2 regions of the Anaerococcoides asporogena genome follow, and region 1 is predicted to be linked to the other one. Evidence: riboswitches for the same ligand, from Rfam matches in the RefSeq annotation. Region 1 holds a riboswitch; the other holds the start of a gene.
The links. A riboswitch is a leader RNA that binds a small molecule or an ion and turns the genes downstream of it on or off. The one in region 1 is predicted to bind cobalamin.

Region 1 (10,123 bases):
TTTCCGCCGTCCAGCCGTCGTCGAGAAGAATTCGGCACAGGTAGGACCAGGAGCTGTAGAGCGAAGCATCGCCCAGGTTAAGCACCGCCACATCCGCACCGGTTCCGAGATGGCGCGCAATCTGGTCTGCGACCGCGCGGTAGGCTCGTTCCCGCAGTTCGGGATCCCGGGTCATGGGCAGGTCCAGGTATTCCACCGCCTTGGCAGCCAGATCCACCGCCCCGGCGGCGATGGACAGCGCCAGGGAGTGGGCACCGGAGGTCCGGGGCACAGCCAGCACCGGACACAGCCGGATGCGCTCGGCTGCTTTCAGGGTCAGCAGGGACGGATCTCCCGGCCCCACGCTGACGCCATACACAATTCCATGTTTCATCAATCATCACTCCATTTCCGGATTATTAAGTCAGATTGGCAGGGGAGCTCATCGGCACCGGACACAACCGGCAGGCCGAGTGATCGGGCCGCTTCGGCCAGTTCACGGTTTGGCAGGTTCAGTTCGCCGTACCGATTCAGGCAGTTGATCACCGCGCCACATTGCTTCAGCCGGTCGATGGCCTGCCGCAGGAGCGCCGGGCGGATGGGCTCAAAGCTCTGCTCGGCAATGACCTCGCCGGCCAGATCCCGCGCCAGGCTGAAGTCCACGTCATTTTCATGCAGGATGCCGGTGGCAAACGGAATGCCTCGCTGCTGCAGCGCCCGGTACTGCGGGATGCCGGTTCCGCCGCCGGCGATGACAAACACCCGTGGTACTCCGCCGGGGCGGGCCAGTTCAAAGCTGCCGAAGCCCGGGTTGTAGCTGCCGTCAGTCAGACCGAACAGTTCCCGGATCCGGTCGCCGCCAAAGACTTCCCGGGGGCTGCCGATGTGGGCAATCGCTCCGTCCTTGACGCACAGAACCAGATCCGAAGCCTTCTGGGCCAGTTCCAGTTCGTGCAGCGACATGATGACCGTGATGCCCCGCTCCTTTGCCAGGGACCGCAGAATTCCAAGGAGTTCCAGCTTATAGCGGATATCCAGAAAGGAGGTGGGCTCGTCCAGTACGATGATCCGGGGTTCCTGGCAGATCGCCCGGGCCAGCAGGATTCTCTGGCGCTGGCCGTCGCTGATTCGGGTAAAGTCCCGTTCGGCCAGGGGCAGGGCATCCACCAGCTCCATGGCCCCGAAGACAGCGGCCCGGTCTGCCGCGGAGAGGATGCCCAGGCGGCCGGTATAGGGATAGCGGCCGGTGGCGACAACCTCCCGGCAGGTCATAAGTTCCGGTTTGAGCCGGTCGGTCCAGACCACCGATACCTGCCGGGCCAGGTCGAGGCTGGACATGTTGGCAATGGATCGCCCATCGATGCTCACCGTTCCGCCCAGGCTTTTCAGCTGACGGGTGAGGCTTTTCAGAATCGTGGACTTGCCCGAGCCGTTGGGTCCGATCAGGGTCATAATCTGCCCCCGCTCCAGGGACAGGCAGATGTCCCGGATCAGCGGGACTCCGTCGTAGCCGACGGTGAGACGGTCCGTTTTGAAAAAATCAGTCATGTCAGTCACGTCCTTTCTTTCCCAGCAGTATGCTGATCACGATGGGGGCACCAATCACTGCGGTCACCGAGCTGATGCTAAGTTCCAGGGGAGCAAAGGCGGTTCGGGCGATCAGGTCGCAGCCCAGACAGAATGCAGCGCCGCTTAAAAAGCAGGCGGGGATGACAACCAGCGGCCGGGCTGTGCCCAAAAGGCCCCGGGTCAGATGCGGCACGGCCACGCCGACAAAGGACACCGGGCCGGCAAAGGCGATGACGCAGGCGCACAGGACGCTGGATAAAAGCACCAGCAGACGGCGGAAGCGGGGGATGTTGACGCCCATGTTCCTGGCGTAGCTTTCTCCCAGCTGACAGGCGCCGATGGGTTTGGACAGCAGGAACACACAGACAGCAGCCGGCAGGACCACGAACGTCATGGCGGCTACATCCGGCCAGGCCATGCCGGAGAAGCTGCCCCGGGACCAGTTGTGCAGGTTCACGATGGCGGCGTCATCGGCGAAGGTAATCACGAAGTCCGTCAGGGCGGAACAGATGTAGCCGATCATGACGCCGCTGACAATCAGCCGGCTGGAGCGTTGAACCTTTCGGGCCGCCAGCAGGATAAAGCCCATGGTGCCCAGGGCACCGGCAAACGCCGCGCTGATCAGAGCGGCCGAGCCCAGGGGAATGCCCCGGCTCAGCGCGGCAATCAGGGTGACCGACACCGCCAGCTTGGAACCAGAGGAAATGCCCAGGACGTAGGGACCGGCGATGGGGTTGTTGAAATAGGTTTGAAGCAAAAAACCCGACAGCGCCAGAGCGCCGCCGAGAAGAACCGCCGCCAGAGTCCGGGGCAGTCGGATTTTCCAGATGATATCCTGCTGGGTGGGCGTCCCGCCCTGACCAAACAGAATGCGCCTGATGTCGGGGAGGCTGACCGGTATGCTCCCCAGGCTGATATTGAGTGCCACCAGGCCAAGAACCAGGCTCAGCAGGAATAGCAGAGCCAGGCCGAAGCGCCAGCGTCGTTTGTTGGATGGATCCATGCGGCAAGTCTCCTTTGCGGAATTCGTTCATCGTCCGGAACGTTATCTGAGGCGGGTAAAAAAGTGCAGCTGGTTCAAAGTGGGATCGGGATCCGTCAAGAGGCGGTTCAGATCCGAGACCATCAGCCCCAGCCGGGTTGTTTCCTGGTACAGGTTCTTTTCCGTACACCAGACATTTCCGGTTTGAACGGCCTTGAACTTGCTCAGCAAAGCGTTCCTGGCGGTCAGGTCTGCCAGGGAAGCGACTTCACCGGCCAGGGCACTGTTGTAGATCAGGACATCCGCATCCCTGGCCGCGGCATAGAAGGCTTCCATATCCAGATTGACGGTATTGTCGGCTTGTTCCGGGTCGCCCAGATGGCTGAAGGCATAGCTGCCTCCTGCCAGGTCGATCATCTTCGTGATGTAGTCCCCGGGTTTTCGCACCACCACCTGACCGGCGGAACTGATGTAGAAAAACGCCACCGATTTGCCGGTGCCGGACTGCACTGAGGCTTCCCGGAGCAGGGCGGCCTGCCGGTCAAAGCTTGCCGCAGCCTGCTCTTCCCGACCGGTGAGTACGCCGTAGAGCTTAATCCATTCGGTCCGGCCCAGCGGGTGTTTTTCATAGCTGGACTGGTCGATCAGAACCGGAACCTTCATCCCCAGCAGTTTTTCCTTCACCTCGGGCACATGATTGATCATGCTGGATTCAATCGCCAGATCGCACTGACTCGAAAGAATCAGCTCATAGTCGGGCGCACTGTATTTGCCGGCAAACACGATGCTCCCGTTTTCCATGGCCGTCCGGGCATTCTGGCTCTGCCAGTCCGCCGCCCGGGTGCCGGAGAGCCGGATCTGATCCAGGGCATGGAGTTCATCGAACTGAGCCATGACGGAGGTGGCCACCAGATAAACGCTGCGCAGCGGCCGCTGCAGCACGGTGATGTCCCCCCCGATTCCTTCAGGCGCCGTCCTGCCCGGCGGGACGACCAGAAACCGGCTTTTGTCCGACAGCGTGACCAGAGCATAATCCTCCGGATAATAGTCCACGCTGAAATTCTTGGCATACTCCAGCTCCAGGGACCGCTCAACCCTCCAGCCAATTCCCAGTCCGCCGGCGGGCGGGGCAGCTGCCGGAACCGTACAGCCCGACAGGAGGATGGTGACTCCCAGAAGGGCAGTGACTCCCAGAAGAGCAGTGACTCCCAGAAGCGTGCTGACTTTGAGAAGAGCGGTGCTCAGGAAGGCTGGTACTCCCCGAAGCCCGCCGGGTCGACGGGGGCGAATCCCATTGCATCCTGTCATCATTTCTTCAGGGAAGCCGAATCAAAGAACAAGGTGTACTCTACTTCCCGGGGTTTGCCCATGGCTGTGGTGTCGGCAATCACCGCCAGCTTCTCATCGAGCGTGACCGGAATTTCAAACGTGCTGTTGCCGGCGGTATTGACCGGCAGGTATTTTTTGCCGCCCACCAGCATGTAGTCGTAGTTCGGGCTGCTCCAGACGATGGTGGCGGTAGCCTGTTTGCCGCTGACGCTGAGTCGGGCCGGGGATTCCACGCTGGCGCGGCCGGAGCCGCCTTCCAGGGTGACGCCGATGGTGTACTGACCCTCTGCCGGAAGCTGACCGGAAGCAGGCTGGTCCGCTCCGGCGGAGGACCGCAGCGCGGTCTGAGGAAGGCTGGCCGACTCAAAAATCAGCACCCGGTCATACCAGGCCTGCTTCTTGATGCTGAAGGCGGCGCAGTCGATTTCCTGATCCAGGGCACTGACCGCCACGGTGTAGGTATATTTGCCGTTGGCATCGGGAACAAACTGGCTGAACCGGTCTTCGGTCGCGGTCTGGGCATCCTGGCCGGTGCCGATGAAAAGTTTTTCATAGCCATCGCCGCTGAGCGTCAGAACGGCCGTCATGGCACCCTGGGCAACGGTGAGCTGAGCATCGATGACCCGGAACATGGAAGAGCTTGACGATACCTTGATGGGATAGGACCCATCCTGAAGTTGATTGCCGTATACCGGTACCAGGGCTTTGGGGGTGACCGGCACCTGCGCCTGGGTCACTGAGGGAACGGAAACCGGGGCGGCCGCTTTGGCCGGGCTGACCGAACAGCCGGTGAGCAGGCTGCCGGTCAGCAGCGCCGCAAGGATCCATTGTTGTACTTGTTTCATTTCGCATCTCTCCTGATTTTTTTGATGGACAACAGGCTGACTGCAGTCTGCTGCTGGCATGGTCTGGACAGCGCCAGACCTGGTTCGAACGATGGCTGGTTTGCCAGGGCCTGCATGGGAAGGCTTCGAGGGACAGGCTCTGAGTTTTCCGGGATAAGCACCGGTCAGCCGGAGCGGCTGATGGCTAATGGCTGATCGCTTCGCCGGCGTGGCGCACGATCAGATCCTGAATGCCTTTCATCTGGCCCATGCCCTTCAGGACCACTTCAACCGCAAAGCCGGCTTTCTCAAATTCTTTCTTCCAGGATCCGTCCTCTTCACCGGCCATGTCATTGTTGGCGTGGTCGCCGGCCACGATCATGAGGGGCTGCAGCACCACTTTGGTCGCGCCGGAAGCCTTGACCTGAGCCAGCACGTCTGCCAGCGACGGCGTCGCTTCCACGGTGCCGATGAAGTACCGGCTGTGTCCCGCTTCGGCCAGCGACTGCTGAAGCCGGGCGTAGGTGGCGTTGGACGGAGCTTCCGTGCCGTGACCCATGAAGACTACAGCGGTACCTGGAACGTCATAAGCCGCTGTTTCCCGGGTGATGACCGATGCGACCTCCTGATAGTCCGTGTCGCGGCTGAGCAGATTGACGCCGATGCTCAGACGGTCGAACCTGCTTTCATAGGCTTTCACTTCGGCCACGATGTCATCATATTCGTAGCCGTTCATGACATGGGTGGGCTGAATCACGATCTCCCGGACCCCGTCCGCCACCAGGCGGTCCATGGCCTCTTTGACATTGTCGATCTTCAGGTTGTCCCGCTGCTTCAGCTTGTCAATGATGATCTGACTGGTAAAGGCCCGGCGGACCTCATAGGCGGGATACGCAGCCTGCAGGGCCTGTTCGATGGCGCCGATGGTCAGGTCGCGGCTGTCGTTGTAGCTGGTGCCGAAACTGACGGCTAACAGCACCGGCTTTCGGGGCGCGTCGGTGGCGGCGGGGCTGACGGCCGCGGTCGGCCGGGCGGCGCAGCCCGTCGTCATTAGCAGGGCCAGGGCCAGGGCGGCCAGGGGTTTGAGCTGTTTGTACATGACTGATTTCCTCCTGAATTAAACAAATGGATTTATTGTCAGTGCCGGCAGAACGCTGCGCGTTGGCGGCATCGCAATCAAAAAGCGGGGGCCAGGGCAAAGCCTCACCCCCCAGCGGGGCCGGAAGGATCCGTGCCCCCAGGAATAAGGGATAATAGAGAAAAAGAGAAAAATCTGGCCCGAGGGAATCGGGCACGTTTGAACCATACCGGAAGCTGCCGGACGGGCAAAATAAAAAAACGCCCGCAAGCAGCTTGCAGACGTTTGTTAATGGTCGAAATCGGGACGTGACCAAAAAAAGGCCTCACCCATTCTCATCCATGACCCCGGTAGTCCGCAGGGCTGTATGCACCGCGCAGGAAGCGCGGCAGGAAACAGGCAAGTATTCTGGCTTATCGCCCGGATCCGCAGGGTGCGGACTCGGCCCTGACGCCTTCCCGGAACTTCTTCCAGTGACATCTGCCAGGGCTCTGGCGAATTACAGCAACGGCCTTGCGTGGGATTCGCACCCAACTTCCATGGCCTGATTCCGATATTCAAACGAACTCAGTATACCAACGGGACTTTGAAATTGTCAATCGGTTGACAAAGAATTGTTCTTAAGGCATACTGGTTTTCAGTTAGACTGGGAAAGCAGGGTGTAATTCCCTCACAAGGCCGTTACCGTGATAGTCGGGTTACCAGGATTCATATTCCTTTGCGGGCACCGAAGGATATGGTTTGAGCGGACTTTCGCGTCCGCGTGAATCAGCCCCCCGGTGCTTGGCGTCGGGGGGTTTTTTGCATGGAAATGAAACGAAACGTCAATGGAACGATGATGCGCCGCGGCTTCACCACCGGGACCTGCGCCGCGGCGGCGGCCAAGGCGGCGGCTGTTTTGCTGCTGCGCGGGCAAGCGCCGGCCACCGTGTCGGTCCGGACGCCCGGGGGGATCGACCTGGTACTGGACGTGCTCCAGCCGGAGCGGGGCGCGGATTCTGCCAGCTGCGCCATCCGTAAGGATGCCGGGGACGATCCCGACATCACGGACGGCGCTCTGATCATTGCCCGGATCCGCCGGATTCCCCGGGGGATTGAGCTGGACGGCGGGACTGGAATCGGCCGGGTCACCCGGCCCGGTCTGGATCAGCCCGTGGGGGCGGCGGCCATCAACCGCGTGCCCCGGGAGATGATTGCCCGCCACCTCCGGGAGGTGTCGGAGAACTGCGGCTACAGCGGCGGTCTGTCAGTCGTCCTGGAAATTCCCGGCGGAGACGAGCTGGCCCGCCGGACCTTCAACCCCCGCCTGGGCATCACCGGCGGTCTGTCGATCCTGGGAACCTCCGGCCTGGTGGAACCCATGAGCCATCAGGCCATGGCGGATACGATCCGCCTGCGGCTCCGGCAGCTGCGCGCCGGGGGTGCCCAAACCGTGCTGCTCACCCCCGGCAACTACGGCGAGACCTTCGCCCGGGAGGAGCTGGGACTGAGTATGACCTGCCACATCAACTGCGCCAATTTCATCGGCGATGCCATTGACGCGGCGGTGGAGCTCGGGTTCGAACGGATTCTGCTGGTGGGCCACATCGGCAAGCTCGTCAAGCTGGGAATCGGGGTGCCCAATACCCATTCCGCCTTTGGCGACGGCCGGATGGAAACGCTGCTGGCCTGCGCCCTGCGCGCCGGCGCCGGACTTCCCCTGCTGGCGGGAATCCTGGAGTGCGCCACCACCGATGCCGCCCTGGACCTGCTCTGGGCCGCCGGTCTGCTGGAGCCGGCATTGGTCGAACTGGGCCGGCGGATCGAGGATTTTCTGACCCGGCGCGTGCCTGCGGGCATTGCCCTGGGCTATCTGTGCTATACCAATGCGCCGGATTTTCCCGGCGTTCTGATAAAAAATGATCAGGCCAGTGACCTGATGAAACTGCTGGAGGAAAAACAATGATTCATTTTGTGGGAGCCGGCCCCGGAGCACCGGATTTAATCACGCTGCGCGGTGCGCAGCTGCTGCGTCAGGCCGACTGTATTGTCTACGCCGGATCCCTGGTGGATCCGCGGCATCTGGAGGGGGCCAAAGCCGGCTGTGAGATCCATAACAGCGCCGCCATGACCCTGGATGAAGTCATCGCGGTGCTGGAACGGGTGCACCGCAGCGGCGGACTGGTGGTTCGCCTGCATACCGGAGATCCCTCGATTTACGGCGCCATCCGCGAACAGATGGATCGGCTGTCGCAGGCGGGCATACCCTTTGACGTCTGTCCCGGAGTATCCAGCTTCTGCGGCGCCGCCGCCGCGCTGAAAGCTGAATATACCCTGCCCGGGGTCAGCCAGAGCGTGATCATCACGCGTCGGGCGGGACGGACTCCGGTGCCGGAACGGGAGCGAATTGCCAGTCTGGCCGCCCATGGCGCTGCCATGGTGGTCTTTCTCAGCGCCGGCATGACGAAGGCGCTGCAGCAGGAACTGCTCGAAGGCTATGCCGCGGATTCTCCCGCGGCCATTGTCTATAAAGCCAGCTGGCCGCAGGAGAAAGTGCTGCGCTGCACGGTGGGTACCCTGGCGCAGACGGCGGCCGCCCATGAGGTGTCAAACCATGCCCTGATTCTGGTGGGGGGATTCCTGGGCGAGGACTATGAGCTGTCCAGACTGTATGATCCTGCCTTCACCACCGCCTTCCGCCAGGGAACCGAGGCATGACCGCTGCGGTGATTGCCTTCAGTCGGCAGGGAGCCGAGCTGGGGGAACGGGTGGCATCCAGCCTGGAAGTCATGGGATACCAGACCGAGGTGAGGCGCTGCGGCCGGGGGGAGCTGCCCGGGTGGACCCGGGCGAACTTTCATCGGGATGCCCTGATCTTCATCGGATCCTGCGGCATTGCCGTGCGGGCGGTGGCTCCGCTTCTGGCCGGAAAGACCCGGGATCCGGCGGTGCTGGTCATTGATGAGCAGGCCCGCCATGTCATCGCCCTGCTGTCCGGCCACATCGGCGGGGCCAACCGGCTGACCCGGGAGCTTGCCCGGGCATTGGATGCCGTCAAGGTCATTACCACAGCCACGGATGTCCGGGGCGTGTTTGCGGTGGATGCCTGGGCGGTCGAACAGGGTCTTCGGATTGCCAGTCCGGAGGGCATCCGGGAGATTTCAGCCTGTCTGCTGGCCGGAGGTTCCGTCCGCCTGGAGACGCCGTTTCCGGTGACGGGACCTTTGCCCCCGGGATTTCTCATGACGGATGCTGGATCGCCTGCGGCGTTGCCCACAGTGCGCATTGACTGGCAAAGTCACGCCGAGGCGGCGGTTCTGGAGCTGGTGGCGCCGGTTGTCAGTCTGGGCATCGGCTGCCGCCGTGGGACGCCGGCGCCCCTAATTGAAGCGGCGGCAGCGCAGCTGCTGGAGCAAACCGGCTGTCACCCCCTGGCCATCGCCAGGGTCTGCAGCATCGATCTGAAAGCCGATGAGCCGGGACTGACGGAATTCTGCCGGACCAGACACCTGCCCCTGGTCACTTATTCCGCCCGGGAGCTCGAACGCGTCCCCGGCCGGTTTGGGGCCTCCGAGTTTGTCCGGCGCGTGACCGGGGTGGACAATGTCTGCGAGCGCAGCGCCGTTTGCGGCGCCGGAGCCGGTGCCCGGCTGCTCCAGGGAAAAACTTCGGGCAGCGGGGTGACGCTGGCTCTGGCCATCGCCCCCTGCACCCTTCGCTTTGAAAAAGGAGAACTGATATGAAAAAACTGTATGTTGCCGGGATTGGTCCGGGAGATGCCCGCAATATGACGGCGGCCTGCCGCGAGGCCATCGAAGATTGCGATGTCATGGTCGGCTATTCCAAATATGTGGAGCTGGTCGCACCGCTGTTTCCGGACAAACGAATCCTCGATACGCCCATGACCCGGGAGGTGGAACGCTGCCGGATGGCTCTGGAGCTGGCTTGCCGGGGTGAAACCGTGGCCATGATCTGCAGTGGCGATGCCGGGGTGTATGGCATGGCGGGCCTGATCTGTGAACTGGCGGCCGAGTATGAACCGGTGGAGATCGAGGTGGTGGCGGGGGTGACGGCAGCCCTGGCCGGGGCGGCGGTGCTGGGTGCCCCTCTGACTCATGACTTCGCGGTGATCAGCCTGTCGGATCTCTTGACGCCCTGGGAGGTGATTGAGCGACGGCTGGAGCACGCGGCTGCCGCCGACTTCTGTCTGGCGCTGTACAATCCCTCCAGCCGCTCCCGCCACGATTACCTGGAGAAAGCCTGCGCCATCCTCAGGCGTCACAAACCGGCGCAAACCGTCTGCGGCCTGGTCCGGAACATCGGGCGCGCCGGTCAGTCGGATGCGATTCTGACGTTGGAGGAGCTGAGCCAGACTTCGGTGGA
Region 2 (10,123 bases), 1.7 Mb from region 1:
GACCATTTTACAGAAACTTTACGATTATTTAATCGAACTCCAGATGAATTTGGCTTTGAGATCAGAGCCTCACAAGAAGATGTTGATGAACTTGATGCGTTTTTTAGTGGGGAGCATGAGAATGAAGATTCATCTGTCTGATCCTAATACCGCCTTTATAGGTATTATTAAAAATCCGAAGCAAACCATCACCCTGGATGCGAACTTCCTTATCCCTCCCGATCGAACGCCAATTACAAAGAGCCCAATTAAATTCGATCAGTTTAAAGAGATTTGGTTGGAACCGATATTTCAAGCTTTCCCAAACCTTGCTATCCACGAGGCGGTCTATGCAGAACTGGTCGGACATTCACCTCAAAACTATATAGATCAGAAAATGGATCCTGAAGCAGCCCGTTTAACCCTGCTTAAAGATACAGATTTGACAGAAATAGAATTAATGTTAAGGGACGCAATTGAATCAAGAATTGTACCCCGAACCAAATACGAACCATTACTCGACAATAAAGATGATCGTGGAGAGGTTAAGTCGCTGGCGTATATTGCTGTAAAAGAACTTCTATATTTTGCGGCTCATGATCATAATGCATTGCAGCTCATTGAAAAGGCAGAAGAGTGGTCAACGGGTCTGGACAACATTCACGCAATTAGAATGTTTGAACTGATCTATTACCTCTACCGAAAAAAATTGTCTGATCAGACGGCATTGAAAATGCTTTACAAATACCAATACTATCTTACTGACCGAGAGAAGAATGAAAATCCGTCATGGGGTAACTTTCATAGTGAAATGGATAGCATTTATAAGCAATACTTTTGTTGATAACGTTTATGTATCGAAACGATTTTTATTCCAGTAATTCAAACATTTTTTCAATAGTACCACTGAATAGCTATGATTCTTTTGTTCTATGTCCGCTTGCCTGATATATATCATAAACCGGGAAAATTGCATTGACAGAACTCGGGTGGGAGTCTAATATGGGAATGTAACTGAATAACCATCATCGAAGGTGCCCAAGAATTTGGGTGAAAAGGGAATGTGGTGAAAAACCACAGCAGCCCCCGCTACTGTATGTGTCTACGAACCTCAAGAAAACCACTCATCGGGAAGTCCGATGGGGAAGGGTTGAGGCAAGGCCTGAAGACACGAGCCAGGAGACCTGCCTTCCGTGGATCCTAAAAATTTTCGGGTGGAAAATACTATTGGTTGAAATGATTAACTTCATGAGCAGTAGGGCGACCGACTGCTCTTTTTGCTTTTAATTCAACAAGGAACGTGATACGATGAATTCTTTTAATTTCCAACCCAACGGCAGCGCCTTCGAACAAGAAATCGCTGCGGTCGTAAGCCGGATTGCTCCGATTGAAGCGGAGTATCTGGCTCAAGCCCGAGAATACAATGACTCCCTGTGCAAGCCGCTGGGTTCATTGGGAAAGATGGAGGAGATCCGGGAGAGGATCTGGGCCATCACCCGGGGCAACCCTCAGCCGTTTCAAAAAGCGGTTGTGGTATATGCCGGGGACAATGGGGTCTGTCAGGAAGGCGTCTCGACCAATCCGCAGGACATAACCTACAAGGTATGCCTGAATATCCTCAGCGGCCGTTCCGGCTTGGGCTGCATCGCCGCGTTCTACCACGTGGAGGTGTTCCTGGAGGATCTGGCCGTACTGGAAGATGTTGAGGGCCACACTACTTATAAGGTGCGGCGCTCCACGGACAACATGCGGCTTGGTCCGGCCATGAGCCGGGATGATGCCGCCCAGTACGTGCTGGCCGGCATTCGGAGAACTCAGGAACTGATCGACTCCGGCTACAACCTGATCGGAGCAGGGGAAATGGGCGTGGGCAACACCACGACCTCCTCGGCGGTGATCAGTCTTTTAACCGGAGTTCCCCCTGAGGAAACCACTGGCTTTGGCTCCGGCCTGACCCGGGACGGCGTACGACATAAGGTGAATGTCGTACGCGATGCCCTGGCCATCAACGGACCCTACGGGGACATCCTGGACGCAGCGGCCAAGCTGGCCGGCGCGGACATCTGCGCCATGGCCGGAACCTACCTGGCCTGCGCCGCCAATTCCATTCCCTTCGTACTCGACGGGGTCATATCCATGGCCGCCCTGGCCCTGGCCCGCGGCTTCCACTCCGGCATCCTGGACTATGCATTTTCGTCCCACAAGACGAAAGAGTCCGGTGCCCGGGCGGTGGAGCAGGCCTTCGGCCTGCGCCCCATGCTCGACCTGGAAATGCGCCTGGGCGAAGGCTCCGGCTGCCCCCTGGCCATGAACCTCATGGAGTGCTCGATGTTCACCCTCGGCACCATGGCATCCTTTCATGATGTTTCAGTCAACAAACAGGATTATGTAGATATCCGGGAGGAAAAATAACCATGAAGAAATTCTCAAGAATCATCGCACTGTTTACGTTCCTTATGCTCAGCGTCGCCGGCTGCCAGACTCAGTCACCAGCCACTGGAGCCAATACCACATCCGGTTCCACCCAGGCCGTGACCCAGCCAGCCACCACTCCGTCCACGACAGCCGCTCAGGCTGCTGCAGAAACGGTTTATCCCTATACCTTTAAGACCGCTGACGGCAAGGACGTCATCATTGACAAAGAACCCCAGCGGATCGTATCCCTGTCACCCACCTATACCGAAGTCGTCTATGCTCTGGGCAAAGGCGCTCAGCTGGTCGGACGCACCGACTACTGTGACTACCCGGCACAAACCAAGGATGTTGTATCCGTCGGTTCCATGACCAAACCTTCCGTGGAAAAGATCGTTGAGCTGAATCCCGACCTGATCCTGGTTTCCTTCATGGAACAGGAAGTCGTCGAACAGATCGAAAAAAGCGGCGCCAAAGTGGTACAGATCTTCACCGGCAACACCATTGACGGATCCTACAAAAACATGGAAGAAATCGGCCGCATGCTCAATGCCAACGTCGAAGCCAAGACCCTGACCGAAACCATTCAGACAGACATCGCCGCTGTGGCAGCAAAAGTCAAGGATGCGGCTCCGGTCTCCATCTACTACGTGGCAGGCTTCGGCAAGAACGGCGACTACACCGCCGGCGGCGACACCTTCCTGCATGAACTGATTACTCTGGCCGGCGGCGACAATATTGCCAAAGACGTACAGGGCTGGAACTTCACCACCGAGAAACTGGCCGAGAAGGATCCCCAGTACATTGTCATCGGCTCCATGGCCAAGCTCACCGAGGAGTTCAAGACTACTGAACCCTACAAGAACCTGACGGCTGTCAAGGAAAACCGCGTCATGGAAGTGGATGACAACCTGGTGAACCGCGAAGGACCCCGTCTGGCCGAAGGCGTCGAAGCCATCGCCCGGATCCTGCACCCGGAGCTGTTCAAGTAGAGAACCCGAAGAAAATCAAAACCGTGTCATTCATCGACTGAACCAGCTGATGGATGTATCATGATACTAGACATATCAACCTGGTTGATCCAGGGTCACAAGGAGGATGCCATGAAACAGAAAAAGAAAAGCTATCTGCCGCTCTTTCTGATGCTGGCGGTCCTCCTTTTGCTATTAAGCATGGGATCCGTCACCATGGGCGATGCGGCCATTCGCGTCGACGAAACTATCGCCATTCTCTGGCACAAGCTCCTGGCACTTCTGGGACTGGCCCAGGAACAGGGCGGATCCAAGGAAATCATTCTGTTCAATATCCGGATCCCCCGGATTTTGACGGCGATCTTCGCCGGTGCCGGCCTGGCCGGCGTCGGCTGCGCCTATCAGGGCGTCTTCCGCAACTCCATGGCTGATCCCTACATCCTGGGCATCTCCTCCGGAGCGACCCTGGGCGCCGCCCTGGCCATCAGTCTGGGCATTAATGAGTCCGTTGCCGGATTCGGCGCAGTCACCCTGGCAGCCTTTGCCGGCGCTCTGGCCTCGACCTTCCTGGTCTACAGCCTCGCCATGCGTCGCAGCCGTACCTCCATGACTTCGCTCCTCCTGTCCGGAGTAGCCGTCAGCTACTTTCTGTCTTCCATCGTGTCCCTGATCCTGGTCTTCGACGAACAGAACGTCTCCAAGATCGTCTACTGGACCATGGGCTCCCTGGCCAGCGTCAGCTACCTCCAGATCGCCATCCTGGCACCGGTGGTAATTCTTGGTTCCTTCCTGCTCTATTCCAACTGGCGGGAACTGGACATCCTTACCTCCGGCGAGGAAGTCGCCCGTTCCCTGGGCGTAGAGACGGAACGAGTCAAGATCCGCATCCTGATCTACTCCTCCCTGATTGTGGCCGTCTGCGTCGCCTTTACCGGCGTCATCGGCTTCGTCGGGCTCATGATGCCCCATATCATGCGCATGATCGTGGGCCCCTCCCACAAGCGCCTGATTCCCTTTGCCATGATCTCAGGCTCCATCTTCCTGCTGGTGGCCGATACCATTGCCCGCTCCCTCATCGACGGGGCGGAGCTCCCGGTGGGAGCGGTCACCGCACTGTTCGGAGCACCGTATTTTATCTGGCTCCTGGCCAGAAGCCGGGGAGGGGAGAAAAGCTGATGGAAGTTAAGCATCTTGGATTCGGCTACGATGTCAAACCCGTACTCAAAGACATCAGCGTGACCTTTCCCAAAGGCCGGTTCATCTCCATCCTGGGACCCAACGGGTCCGGCAAGAGTACCCTCCTGAAACTGCTCCTCGGACTGCTCCAGCCCACGCAAGGAGAGATCCTGCTCGAGGGAAGGCCTCTGAAAGGCTACCGGCCCCTGGAAAAAGCCAGACAGCTGTCCTACGTCCCCCAGGTGTTCCAGAACGACTATGAGTTCACCGCCCGGGAAGTAGTGGAAATGGGACGATATCCCTTCATCAAGCAGCTGGGCAATCCCACGCCGGAGGACCGGCGCATCTGCGAAGACGCCATGCGCATCACGGAAACCACCCACCTCAAGGATCAGCCCGTCAGCCGGATCTCCGGCGGCGAGCTCCAGCGGGTGTCCGTGGCCCGGGCCATCGCCCAGGCCACCCCCTGGATTCTCCTGGATGAGCCCGTCAACCATCTGGATGTCAGCCATCAGATAGGCATCCTGAAAAGCCTCAAGGAAATGACCCCGCAGCGAACCGTGGTCGCCGTCATGCACGACCTGAACCTGGCCCGAGACTTCTCCGACTGGATCATCCTGCTCCATGAGGGCAGAGTTGTCAAAGTCGGCAAGCCCGGCGAGTGCATCAATCCCGAGGTCCTCTCCACGATCTACGACCTGGAGTTCCTCAAGACCTACACCGAGGACCGCAGTCTTCAGTACCTGTTCCCAAAAACGAAATAATCGAAATTGATATAGTCAATGATGAACGCCGAAGGGGAACACTCCAAGAGGAACACTCGAAGCCGAACATACCGTAGAGAAATATACTCGAAGAGGAACATATTCAAAGAGGAACATACTCCAAGAATTGAATAGTCGAACTATTAAGGCACCCGTCAGATCCTTGTCCCAAGGATCTGACGGGTGCAGGTGCTTTTTTGAAGTTTTCTACTTTTTAGGGTAACATTCAGGCGGAAAAATCATCTTTATGATTGAATATAAAATTTAACACTCTTGTTTTAAAGAAAAACCGTTTGATTATACGGAAAAGCTTTGATAAAGTTCATAAATTCGGAGATAATAATGATAACGTTATGAATGCTGAATCATTGATTGAATCAGGGTTTGGCTCATGGGCGAATATGACAAAGGGGTTTGTACTATGAACCAAAAATGTGGGAAGAAACGGATCAGCTGGCTGTTGGCACTGGTGCTGTTTCTGGGGCTGTTTCAGGGATTGAGCGTGCCGTCGGTCGCTCAGGCGGAACCCGTTGCGCCGAAGCTGGTCGGTTCCGTGACTTCCAGCCCGAAGACGGCTGAGGTCGGGGATGAAGTAACGATAACGCTGGATCTGGCCGATACGGTCACCGGCATAGCGGGTGAACTATTCGCGGCGGTGGCGAATCTGGAACAGGAAGCCGTCTATTTCTTCACTCTGGCACCTGAGACCGATGGTCTTTATCGAGGCAGCGTACTGATCGATGAGACAGCGAAAACCGGGACCTATATCCTGACCAATATCCTGATTCCGTTTGAAGACGACTCCTTCGGGGAAGTCTACAATCAGGTGCTGGATCCGGAACTGCCGGAAGCCGAAGATTTAAGCGGGGCTGATTTTACCGTGAACAATCCCAATCAGGATATCACACCGCCCGTCGTCACGGCTGTCTCCGTGGATAAGACCAGCCTGCTGCAGGGGGAGACCGTGACCGTTACGGCGCAGGCCAGTGACATCGGCCTGGGCATTGAGGACAGCATCCTGGTCAGCTATGAAGGACCCGAGGACAGCTACCTGGATCTGGAGCTGACCAGTCAAGGCAACGGAACTTATTCCGGTCAGCTGACCCTGCCGGAGGATGCCCCAGCCGGAACCTGGTATATCAGTCAGATCATCCTGGCGGATCGGGCCGGCAATCTGGTGTTCCTTGGAAACGCCACCAGGGATCCGGAAGCGCTTGAGACCATGAATCTGGATCACTGTGATCTGACCGTAGGTTCCATTACGCCAGAAGATACAACCGCTCCGGTCATTGAGTCCCTGACAATCTCCAACCATGAGGTCACCTCGGGCACCGGATTCACCATGACCATGCGTGTCTCCGATGATCAGGATCTGGAACGCATCGTGTACGGCAGCTATGCGGCACCGGACTGGGCGTTGAATACACTCCACAAAACCTATTCCTTCATGCTGTTTGAAAAAACTCCGGGCGTCTATGAAGGGAACCCGGGGATTGGATCAGACATTGGCACGTATATCCTGGATTACGTTTCCATTTCGGATGCGGCCGGCAACGAAGCCCGGCTGGAAAACATCAAGCTGAACCCCAAGGGAACTGACCTGAGCCAGTACAACGTCAAGCGGGGATATATCATCCTGTTTGATTCCATGGGCGGAACCGGGGTTGCGAAGCAGTTTACCTCCACCGGCTATCTGACGGAACCGCCCGCTCCCACCCGGGAAGGCTATTCCTTCGCCGGCTGGTACCACACCAATACCTACGAACGGCGCTGGGACTTTGCCAAAGACAAAGCCGATGTCTACACCCAGAAGCTCTATGCCAAATGGGTTCCGGCCGGAGAGCCGGTGGAAGTACCGGAGTTCCCGCATTATGCCAAAGTTACCGCCACATCCCTGAATTTCCGCAGCGGGCCATCTACCTGGTATCCCACGCAGGGAAGCATCCCCAAAGGAACCATTGTTAAAGTCAACTATCGCGACAACAACTGGTATTCCATTGAATATCTGGGAAAGAAAGGCTATGTATCAGCTACCTACCTGCAAAAGACTGACGCTTCTCTGGTTTATCAGGTCAGTCCCGCAGTCAATCTGCGCACCGGCCCGTCCACAGCCTACAGCATCATCAAAAAACTGCCGGTGGGCACACTGGTCGAACTGGTCAGCAAACCCAGCACCACCTGGTATCAGATTCTGGCAGGAACAACCAAAGGCTATGCCTCCGCCAGCTATCTGAAGCCCGTCAGCGCTCAACCGGCACCGACTCCACCGCCAGCCCCCAACGATCCCACGATCTATATGGTCAAAACAACGGTGAACCTGCGCAGCGGTCCGTCCACCGCCAATCCCGTCATCCGCAAGCTGCCGGTCGGCACACTGCTGGAACAGCTGCAGAAAGTCAACGATACCTGGTGGCAGGTGAAGGATGGGGATCATACCGGTTATGTATCCGCCAAGTACCTGGTTGACATCGTCACCCCGATTCAGCGCTACATCAACCTGGATCCCGTCAACCTCAGAACCGGCCCCTCCACCAGTTACTCCGTCATTACCAAACTGCCCCGCAGTTCCATTTTCATCCTCATGAAGAAGACCTCCTCCACCTGGTGGCAGGTCTGCGTAGACGGTAAGATCGGCTATGTTTCAGCCAAGTATCTGAACCTCATGCCATAAGGACGCAACGGAACGAAAATGTGACACCAAGCAATTAGAATTAAACATAGCGTTGTCTGACGGTCGCAACCGGACCAACAGCGTATTCAGCGGTCCGCCTTATATCCTGGCAAAGCCAGGAATGGGGCGGACCGCAGTCATTTGTATTTTCTGTCAGATTGGTATTGAAGCAGTCATTGAAGTAGTCACTGAAGTAGCCCGTGAAGCGGCAATCACAAAGATCCGGGATTCCCGAACAACCATCAGACCAGGTCGCCAAGGCGCATAAGACATGATCGGCGTGTTGGGAACTGGGATGGGCAGTTTTTTTACTATTTAAAAAACAATGTATTTTCATGAACATCCTACAAAGAAATCAAAGATTTGAACGTAGTTTGATTTAATCCTAACGTGTTGAGAATTATTTATAGTAATTATTCGGAACTGCTTTGATAATGGTCCTTAATTCAGAGATAATTACAGTATCGTTCTGCAGGCTGAATCATTGCGAGAATTGTGGTTTGGCCCATCAGCGAAAAAAACGAAGGGGTTTGTACTATGAACCAAAAATGTGGAAAGAAAAGCATCAGCACGCTGCTGGCACTGGTGCTGTTTCTGGGGTTGTTCCAAGGATTGAGTGGAGCGTCGGTCGCTCAGGCGGAGCCTGTCCCGCTCAAGCGAGTGGTATCGGTGACCTCCAGTCCGAAAGAAGCAAAAGTAGGGGACAAAGTAAGCGTGACGCTGGATCTGGACGATCGGGTCACCGGCGTGTCAGGTGAACTGGAGGCAGGTTTTTCCAGTTTGGAGTATGAGTCGAGTTATCGCTTCACACTCGCAGTCGGGTCAGATGGTTTCTACCATGGCAGTGTAACCATCGATGAGACCGCAAAAAGCGGAACCTATATTCTGACAAATATACTGATCCCATTTGCGGATGGATCCTTCGGTGAAATCTACAACCTGGTGCTGGATCCGGAATTGTCGGATTCGGAGGATTTAAGCGGAGCGGATTTTATCGTAAGCAATCCCAACCAGGACATCGCGCCACCGGTGGTCACAGCCGTGTCCGTAGATAAAACCAGCGTGCTCCAGGGCGAGACCGTGAATGTGACGGTTCAAGCCAGTGATGTCGGACTGGGCATTGACGGCAGCATCATGGTCGACTATGAAGGGCCTAATTTTGGACACCAGGACGTGGCACTGACCAGTCAGGGCAATGGAACATACACCGGACAGCTGATCCTGCCCAAGGAGGCTCCGGCCGGAACGTGGTTTATCAGTCAAATTTCACTGAAGGATAAAGGCTGCAACCGAGTAGTGCTGCATAACGCGACCAGAGGTCCGCAGGAGCTGCAGACCATGAAGCTGGATCACTGTGACATTACGGTGAACTATATCACACCGCCGGATACGACACCGCCGGTCATAGAGTCTCTGACAATTTCTCACAATAAGGTCAGCTATACGAACGGGATCATCATGACAGTGCGAGTTTCTGATGATCAGGGTCTAAAAGGCGACGTTACCGGAAGTTATGCTGCACCGGATTGGGCAATGAATACTCTTCATAAGACATTTTCTTTCAGTCTGAGAGAAAAATCCCCGGGAGTGTATGAAGGGCACCCGGCGCTTGGCTCAGCCATTGGCACGTATATCTTGGACTACGTCTCCATTTCGGATATGGCCGGTAATGAAACCAGGCTGGAAAACGTCAAGCTGAACCCCAATGGAACCGACCTGACACAATATGACATCAGACGTGGATACGACATTGTGTTTGATTCAATGGGTGGGACCGTTGTTCCGAATCAATTTACCTCCAATGGGTATCTGGCTGAACCAGCACCTCCTACCAGAGAAAACTATTCCTTCGCGGGCTGGTACCACACCAATACCTACGAACGATGCTGGGACTTTGCCAAAGACAAAGCCGACGAATACACCCAGAGCCTCTATGCCAAATGGGTTCCGGCCGGCGAGCCGGTAGAAGTGCCGGAATTTCCTTATTATGCCAAAGTGACCGCGACTTCCTTGAATTTCCGAAGCGGTCCGTCCACCTGGTATTCCACCCAGGGCAGCATACCTAAGGGAACCATTGTGAAAGTCAACTATCGCGATAATAACTGGTATTTCATCGAACATCTTGGAAAGAAAGGATATGTATCAGTCAA

Region 2: it holds a riboswitch for cobalamin, as region 1 does, so the genes downstream of both, cobT (nicotinate-nucleotide--dimethylbenzimidazole phosphoribosyltransferase) here and P6M73_RS15935 (sirohydrochlorin cobaltochelatase) in region 1, are expected to answer to the same signal.

The regions. Positions count from the first base shown of each region.
Region 1 is NZ_CP120965.1:3,481,865-3,491,987, reverse strand. It holds gene cobI (precorrin-2 C(20)-methyltransferase) at 1-373, opposite strand, end outside; gene P6M73_RS15955 (ABC transporter ATP-binding protein) at 373-1,527, opposite strand; gene P6M73_RS15950 (FecCD family ABC transporter permease) at 1,529-2,551, opposite strand; gene P6M73_RS15945 (ABC transporter substrate-binding protein) at 2,594-3,841, opposite strand; gene P6M73_RS15940 (hypothetical protein) at 3,838-4,704, opposite strand; gene P6M73_RS15935 (sirohydrochlorin cobaltochelatase) at 4,889-5,782, opposite strand; cobalamin riboswitch at 6,143-6,324, opposite strand; gene cbiD (cobalt-precorrin-5B (C(1))-methyltransferase CbiD) at 6,567-7,706, shown strand; gene cobM (precorrin-4 C(11)-methyltransferase) at 7,703-8,458, shown strand; gene P6M73_RS15920 (cobalt-precorrin 5A hydrolase) at 8,455-9,483, shown strand; gene cobJ (precorrin-3B C(17)-methyltransferase) at 9,480-10,123, shown strand, end outside.
Region 2 is NZ_CP120965.1:1,760,922-1,771,044, forward strand. It holds gene P6M73_RS08295 (ImmA/IrrE family metallo-endopeptidase) at 1-141, shown strand, start outside; gene P6M73_RS08300 (hypothetical protein) at 122-823, shown strand; cobalamin riboswitch at 995-1,185, shown strand; gene cobT (nicotinate-nucleotide--dimethylbenzimidazole phosphoribosyltransferase) at 1,288-2,391, shown strand; gene P6M73_RS08310 (ABC transporter substrate-binding protein) at 2,394-3,383, shown strand; gene P6M73_RS08315 (FecCD family ABC transporter permease) at 3,495-4,538, shown strand; gene P6M73_RS08320 (ABC transporter ATP-binding protein) at 4,538-5,302, shown strand; gene P6M73_RS08325 (SH3 domain-containing protein) at 5,724-7,973, shown strand; gene P6M73_RS08330 (SH3 domain-containing protein) at 8,511-10,123, shown strand, end outside.